DNA from 3 places in the Exiguobacterium sp. s40 genome. Region 2 is predicted to be linked to each of the others. Evidence: riboswitches for the same ligand, from Rfam matches in the RefSeq annotation. Region 2 holds a riboswitch; each other region holds the start of a gene.
The links. A riboswitch is a leader RNA that binds a small molecule or an ion and turns the genes downstream of it on or off. The one in region 2 is predicted to bind thiamine pyrophosphate.
Positions count from the first base shown of each region.

Region 1: another riboswitch for thiamine pyrophosphate. It lies ahead of thiT (energy-coupled thiamine transporter ThiT); the one in region 2 lies ahead of tenA (thiaminase II).
Region 3: another riboswitch for thiamine pyrophosphate. It lies ahead of KNP02_RS06485 (YkoF family thiamine/hydroxymethylpyrimidine-binding protein); the one in region 2 lies ahead of tenA (thiaminase II).

Region 1 is NZ_JACSLC010000004.1:97,980-100,246, forward strand. It holds gene rsgA (ribosome small subunit-dependent GTPase A) at 1-331, shown strand, start outside; gene rpe (ribulose-phosphate 3-epimerase) at 333-989, shown strand; TPP riboswitch at 1,009-1,109, shown strand; gene thiT (energy-coupled thiamine transporter ThiT) at 1,186-1,758, shown strand; gene KNP02_RS05100 (thiamine diphosphokinase) at 1,758-2,267, shown strand, end outside.
Region 2 is NZ_JACSLC010000011.1:12,611-14,877, forward strand. It holds gene thiM (hydroxyethylthiazole kinase) at 1-563, opposite strand, end outside; gene tenA (thiaminase II) at 560-1,234, opposite strand; TPP riboswitch at 1,317-1,421, opposite strand; gene pelG (exopolysaccharide Pel transporter PelG) at 1,483-2,267, opposite strand, start outside.
Region 3 is NZ_JACSLC010000005.1:119,578-121,844, reverse strand. It holds gene KNP02_RS06495 (ABC transporter ATP-binding protein) at 1-53, opposite strand, end outside; gene KNP02_RS06490 (ECF transporter S component) at 46-621, opposite strand; gene KNP02_RS06485 (YkoF family thiamine/hydroxymethylpyrimidine-binding protein) at 614-1,207, opposite strand; TPP riboswitch at 1,287-1,387, opposite strand; gene KNP02_RS06480 (GTP-binding protein) at 1,450-2,267, opposite strand, start outside.

The DNA of each region.
Region 1 (2,267 bases), on a different contig from region 2:
TGCGACCGGGAAGATCTCGAAATCACTTGGGCGCGGTAAGCACACGACGCGTCACGTCACGCTGATCACGCTCGCTGACGGGCTCGTGGCCGATACGCCTGGTTTCTCGAGCCTTGAGTTCCCAGAAGAACTCGAAGTCGAAGAGATGCGCTGGTGTTTCCCTGAGTTCGTCGAGCGGCATGATGACTGTAAATTCCGCGGTTGTGCCCATTTGAACGAACCAGGTTGTGCCGTCAAAGCGGCCGTCGAGGCGGGAGAAATCGCTTCCACCCGCTATGAGAATTATGTTACGTTTATGGCAGAGTTAAACGATAGACAACGGAGGTACTGACATGATTAAAATTGCACCATCGATTTTAGCGGCGGACTTCGCCAATTTAGAGGCAGAAGTGAAGGCGGTCCAAGAGGCCGGAGCGGATTACATCCATTTTGACGTCATGGACGGTCAATTCGTCCCGAACATCTCGATCGGTCTCCCGGTGTTAGCGAGCTTACGGAAGAAGTCGGACATGGTGTTAGACGTCCATTTGATGATCGACCAGCCCGAACGGTTCGTCGAAGATTTCATCAAGGCCGGGGCGGATATCGTCACGGTTCACGTTGAAGCGACGAATCATTTGCATCGCGTGTTGCAACAAATCAAAGCGGCCGGCGCCAAGTGTGGTGTCGTCTTGAATCCGCATACGCCGCTGTCGTCGATTGAACACGTGCTCGGTGACGTCGACATGGTGCTCCTCATGACGGTGAACCCTGGCTTTGGGGGCCAGGCATTCATCGAATCGGTCGTCCCGAAAATCGCGGCGCTGAGCGAGATGCGCCAAGTGCGTCGTCTCGACTTTGAAATCGAGATTGACGGCGGTGTCAACGCTGAGACGGCGAAATTATGCATCGACGCTGGCGCTGATGTGCTCGTGGCTGGTTCAGCCATCTATAACGAGCCGAGCTATAAAGACGCAATCGATAGCATTCGTCACGCTTCTCGTGTATAATTGTCGATAGAACAACAAATATTGTCGCAAGGGGTGTCACATTCTGTGGCTGAGAGGCATTTGCTAACCCTTTGAACCTGTTCCGTTCACACGGACGTAGGGATGTGGCGAAAATGCACGTTGCTACTCGATAGCAGCATGGCGTTTACGTCATGCTGCTTTTTGTCGTTCGCTCATACAATAAGGAGGGAATAAGATGAAACAACGTTTAAAACTACAGGCGCTCATTGAAATCTCATTGTTCGCCGCACTCGGCTTGATCTTTGATTTGCTCATCCCGTTCCGGATGCCGCAGGGCGGATCGATCAGCCTGGCGATGTTGCCGATCTTTGTGATGGCGTACCGCCATGGATTAAAAGGCGGACTGGCGACAGGAGCGCTCGTCGGAACGTTGCAACTGCTGTTCGGGGCTTACATTTTCACACCGGTCCAGTTCCTGCTCGACTACACGTTCGCTTACGGTGTCGTCGGGATGGCCGGACTGTTCGCTGGTCAAGTGAAACGGGCCGCCAAGGACGAGGCGAAAAAGACGCTCGTCGTCTACTTGGTGATCGGGGCGCTCCTCGGTTCTTTGCTTCGCTACGGCGCCCACGTCTTATCAGGGATTGTCTTCTTCGCCGAGTACGCGGAAGGGCCGGTCGTCGCCTATTCGTTCGCTTATAACATGACGTATATGTTGCCGTCCTTCCTCGTGTCGGCCGTCGTCCTCGTTCTCTTGTTCGTCTCGGCACCACGTTTCGCCACGCTCGCGACCCGGGGCCTCCGCTAATGCGGGTGTTGATTGTGGCGGCCAGCCCGGAACCAATCTCGGGACTCCCGCGTGACGTCGATTATATCATCGGCGTCGACGGGGGGTACGAGACACTGTTGAACCACGGGCTGAACCCGGATCTCGTCGTCGGCGATTTCGACTCCTTCACGGGCGAAGTGCCGATTGACGCCGTCCGTTATCCATCTGAAAAAGACGTGACCGACCTCGAGATCGCGCTCGAGGCGGCCCGTGGACACGGGGCGACGGAGATGCTCGTATACGGCGCTCTCGGTGGACGCCTCGATATGACGCTCGGCAATATCGGGCTGCTCGAGGCATATCCAGAGATGCGTTTGTTCACGGCGGGGCAAACCGTTCGTCTTGTTGGAGCTGGGCGTCACGAGCTCCCACGTCAAGCCGATCATTATTTGTCGCTCATCCCGTGGAAGCGGGCGAACGTGTCAATCCGCGGCGTCAAATATCCGCTCGACCGTCACGATGTCGTCAGCCATGAGGCGCTCACGATT
Region 2 (2,267 bases):
GTCCGGGCCATTGCTGCGGTGCCGCCTTTGATTTCAATCGTCGCGTCCCCGTCGCTGACGACATCCGTCTCTCCGGTCACGGCAACGACACAGTTGTAGCGTCGTGCCGCCGCGCGCGCGATGTGATTCAAATCAACCCGCGTTTCCCCAGCGTCCACGCCGCGCGCCGCCGCGTCGAGACCAATCAATGTCGCGATTTCTCCGGCATTGCCTCGGATGACCGTCACGCGGACGTGTTGCAAAATGGATGTAGCGACGTCACGTCGAAACGCGGTCGCCCCGACACCGACCGGATCGAAGACGACCGGCCGGCTCGATTCATTCGCCGCCTGTCCGGCTCGAATCATCGTACGTTCCGTCGTCGCATCGAGTGTGCCGATATTGAGTACGAGCGCATCGCTCGCAGACGCCATGTCCGCGACTTCTTCGACGGCTGACGCCATCACCGGCGCAGCGCCGATGGCGAGCAACCCGTTCGCCGAAAAGTTAGCGACGACGATATTCGTAATGTTATGGATGAGTGGCCGTTCGGCTCTGACTTTGTCCCATAAGTCGCGCTTCATCGTGTCACCCCCGCCGGTAAATCCCACGACTCGAGCGTCCACGCCATTTCCCAAAACGCATGTTCATAATAACAACTCTTCAAGAACAGCTGTTGATACCGGACCCGTTCTTCCGCTGTAGCTTGTCCGGCGAGCACGTCGAGCCGTTCAATCTGTTCCTCGACGAGATCGCGGAACCATTCCGAACCGTACGTCGCAATCCACGTCGCATAGATCGGATGATCGGGTGTCGCATCTTTCATTCGTTCCCCAATCTCATAATAGACCCAGTAGCACGGCAAAATCGACGCGAGCACGTCGCCGAGCGTCGGACCGGCCTGTTGCATATGGAGCGCATAGGCGTAAGCCGTTGGAGCGGGCTCAAACGTTGCCCACTCTGCCTCCGTCACGTCGAGCAAGGTGAAAAACTCACGGTGCAACGCATGCTCCGCTTCAATCGTATGAAGCGCGTGCGTCAAAAAGCGGCTCGCTACTTCCATGTTCGGGGCGAGGGTCGCGCCTTTCGCCTGCACTTTGGAGAACTGGTTCAAATAATATGAGTCTTGCATGACGTAATGCCGAAATTTCGCCTCGTCGAGTTCACCCGTTCCGAGCTCGCGGACGAACGGATGGTCAAAGCTGGCTTGAAACAAGGCATCGGCCTCTTGTCGAAGATGTGCGGTGAATGTCATTCATGTCTCCTCCTTTGTGATAAAAAAAGACGCCGCCTCCCATAACGGAAGCGGCGTCGGATTTACACAAAGTGTACGAGAACAATCGGTTCGCCCACTTCCCTACGCTAGCGTGAACTAGATCAGGTTCAAAGGGTCTGGACCTCGTCCATCTCAGCCGCGTCACGCGACTCCCCTAGTGGTAAACATTATGAAATTCGGTCGTCTACGACCACATCATATCAGTCTTTATCTTTGTTGAAAACCCTTTATCGCGAGAAGTGACGGTTCAACAACGTCCCCATTTGGGAGAACCGTTCGGTACCAAGCTTGCGTCGATTCGAGGCCGCGAACACGTAATAATCGACTTTGCCCATGTAATAGATCAAACGCAGGCCGGCCAAGAAGAACGTGATTGTCGTGCTGACGGCAAAGCCGACGCCGTACCAATCGATGCCGCGCGGCAAGAGCAAGAGCGTGAACAACGCATTCAACGTGAAGAACGAGATGTTGACGAACAATGCCCCGCGTCGATCCTCGAAATAGAGCAACAACAACGTCAAGATGAGAATCATCGCGTTCGCGAACGCCGCGAGCGTCGTCATCCGAAAGATTTGACCGATCTCATCCGGGACGCCGATCCAACCGACGAACACGCCTGCCATGAGGATGGCGAACAACGTCACGACGCCTTGGCTGCGCGCGAGTCGAATCAACTCATTTTTCAGCACCGACGTCATCGTCTGTTTCGCCTTCTCGATTTGATGGAGCGCCCCGCCGTAGTTGATCAATCCATAAAACGTGCGATAGCGCTCATAAAACCGGGTCTCGACGGCGACGATGAACAAGAGCTGCGTCGGGATGATCGTCAAGTAGGACCAAAAGATGGCCGTGTCATAATACGGGTTGAACAAGAACGAGTCCGCGATGATCACACGTCCTTCACCGAACCAGATGATGAAATTCGTGACCCAAATCCCGAGCACGTACAACACGCCGATGGCGAACAAGTCTGGATAGCGGTCGAAGTACTTGAAGTACGAGAACTCTTTCA
Region 3 (2,267 bases), on a different contig from region 2:
ACATCGCATTTCTTGTTCGGATAACGAAATGTCAGATGTTCTGCCTCAACCATGCATACGGTCCTGTCGCGCGAGAGCATACCCATCAAGCGCGCCCGTCCGAAGCAACAAGTCGCTCAAAATCTTACCGCCCAGACCAGCAATCAACATCCCGCTCGTTGCGCGTAGTGCGAACATCGTAGCTACATATGTCGGACTGAGGGCATTGAGCCCTCCCATGACGTACGTATATGCGAAACTTGTCACAGCAGCACTGAATCCGGCGAGCATGAGCACCCAAAGATCATAGCGTTTATAACCCGTCAAAGCGAACGCCGCTTCGGCGCCGATCCCTTGAACGATCCCGACTAAAATGATGCGCGGTCCGATGGCGTTGCCAATCATCATCTCAATCGTCGCCGCAAGCACTTCGGACAAGAATGCAGCCCCAGGCTTGCGAATGATATAAGCTGCGATAATCGAGACGATGAACCATATCCCAAAAATCCATTCGTAGGCGATTGGTCCAATCAGACCGGCCCACAAGTTCCCAGCATGGACGAACGCCAAATAGACCACCGCGAATACGACCGATAAAATCGACAACAAGACGATCTCTTTTAACTTCCACGATTTAAGCATCCATACGTCCCTCATGTGACGGACTGTTCACGCTGAACGTCACCGTCATGACGACGTGGCTTGTCTTCTGTCGGACGCGTTCAAACGTCGCCTCATAGAAAGCGAACACCGGCTCGATGTCCCCATGTATACCTGAGGCGTAATGCATCGAGTCATTGAAGACACTTCGCTCTTTCGCAAAAGCGATTTCTTCGTAGATGATGTCCATATAGTCGTCATCACCGAGCGGATAGAGCGCGAACTGTGAGGAGACATATTGCGGACTGACGGGACCATTAAGCGGTTCGCTCGACACAACGAGCACTTCATCTCCGGCCGTATCCCCTGGACACCCGACCGAGAACGTCCCGCTCATCGACACATGTTCCCCTGTCTTTGTCGCGTGTGACAGCACGGCCTTAGCCACATCGAATACATGCTCACTTCGTCCACGGATGACCGTCGACACGTCATCGGTATGTCGCCAGACGTTTTGTAAATCCGTCTCCTTCAACGCCCCTTTGATGATGCTCACGAAATCAGTCGTCATCGGGCTCAGTGTAACGCGGAACCCGACGATCGGGCTCGTTCCACATTGTTTGTTCATGTTCTATTCCCCCTTATTATGTGTACACAAAAAAGCCGCATCCATGAGAATGCGGCCACTCGTCCAATTTTAATCCATTAGAAAAAGTGCCACACTTCCTCACGCCGGTATTACCCGGATCGAGTCATAAGGGATTGGAGCCATGCTCACATCTCAGCCGAAGCACCCCTAGTGTAGTCCAATGTATGCGGTTGTTCATGCAAGAATCAGTATAGACGACCGCTTTCATTTTGTAAACGGTCTTATGAGAACGTGACGACCTCGTTCCCCGGAAGTGTGTCCCGGAGCGTCGACCAATCCAGCGCCATCTCCTCATCTGTCAGCAGACAGTGATCGAGCTCTTGTTCGATGATGGCTCGATCCATCCGCTGCCCGATCAAGACGAGCTCCGTCTGTCGGTCCCCGTACGGTTCGACATAGTCGGCGGCGAGTTCCGGTTCGGCCGCGAACATGTGACGACGCTCATCTTCCGGAAGCGTCGCGAGCCAGCGCCCGGCATGTTCGAGCGTCGAGGCGTAGCCCGCTTGTGAAAACAGACAGGCGAGGTCGTTCCGGGAAGCAATCCATAAGAACCCTTTCGCGCGGACGATTTCTTCCGGAAACGCCTCGATCCAGGCATGGAGACGCTCCGGGTGGAACGGCCGACGCCGACGATAGACGAATGAACTGATGCCGTATTCTTCCGTCTCCGGCGTGTGCACATCTGTCTCAAGTTCTTGAATCCACCCGGCCGCATGCATCGCCTGTTCGAAATCGAACAAATTGACATCCAACAGCTCGGTCAATTCCACGTTCGCATGGACAGACGTCAACAGCTTCGCGGTCGGGTTGAGCGCCTTCAACAGTCTGGTCATCTCGCCGAGTTCGGTCTCGTTCACGCGATCCGCCTTGTTCAAGACGATGATATCGGCGAATTCGACTTGGTCGACGAGCAGGTCGACGACTTCGCGGACGTCTGTCGCCTCAATCGCCTGCTTGCGTTCATGGAGCGACTCGCCTGAGTTGAAATCTTTTAAGAACCGAAACGCATCGACGACGCTCACCATCGCATCGATATAGA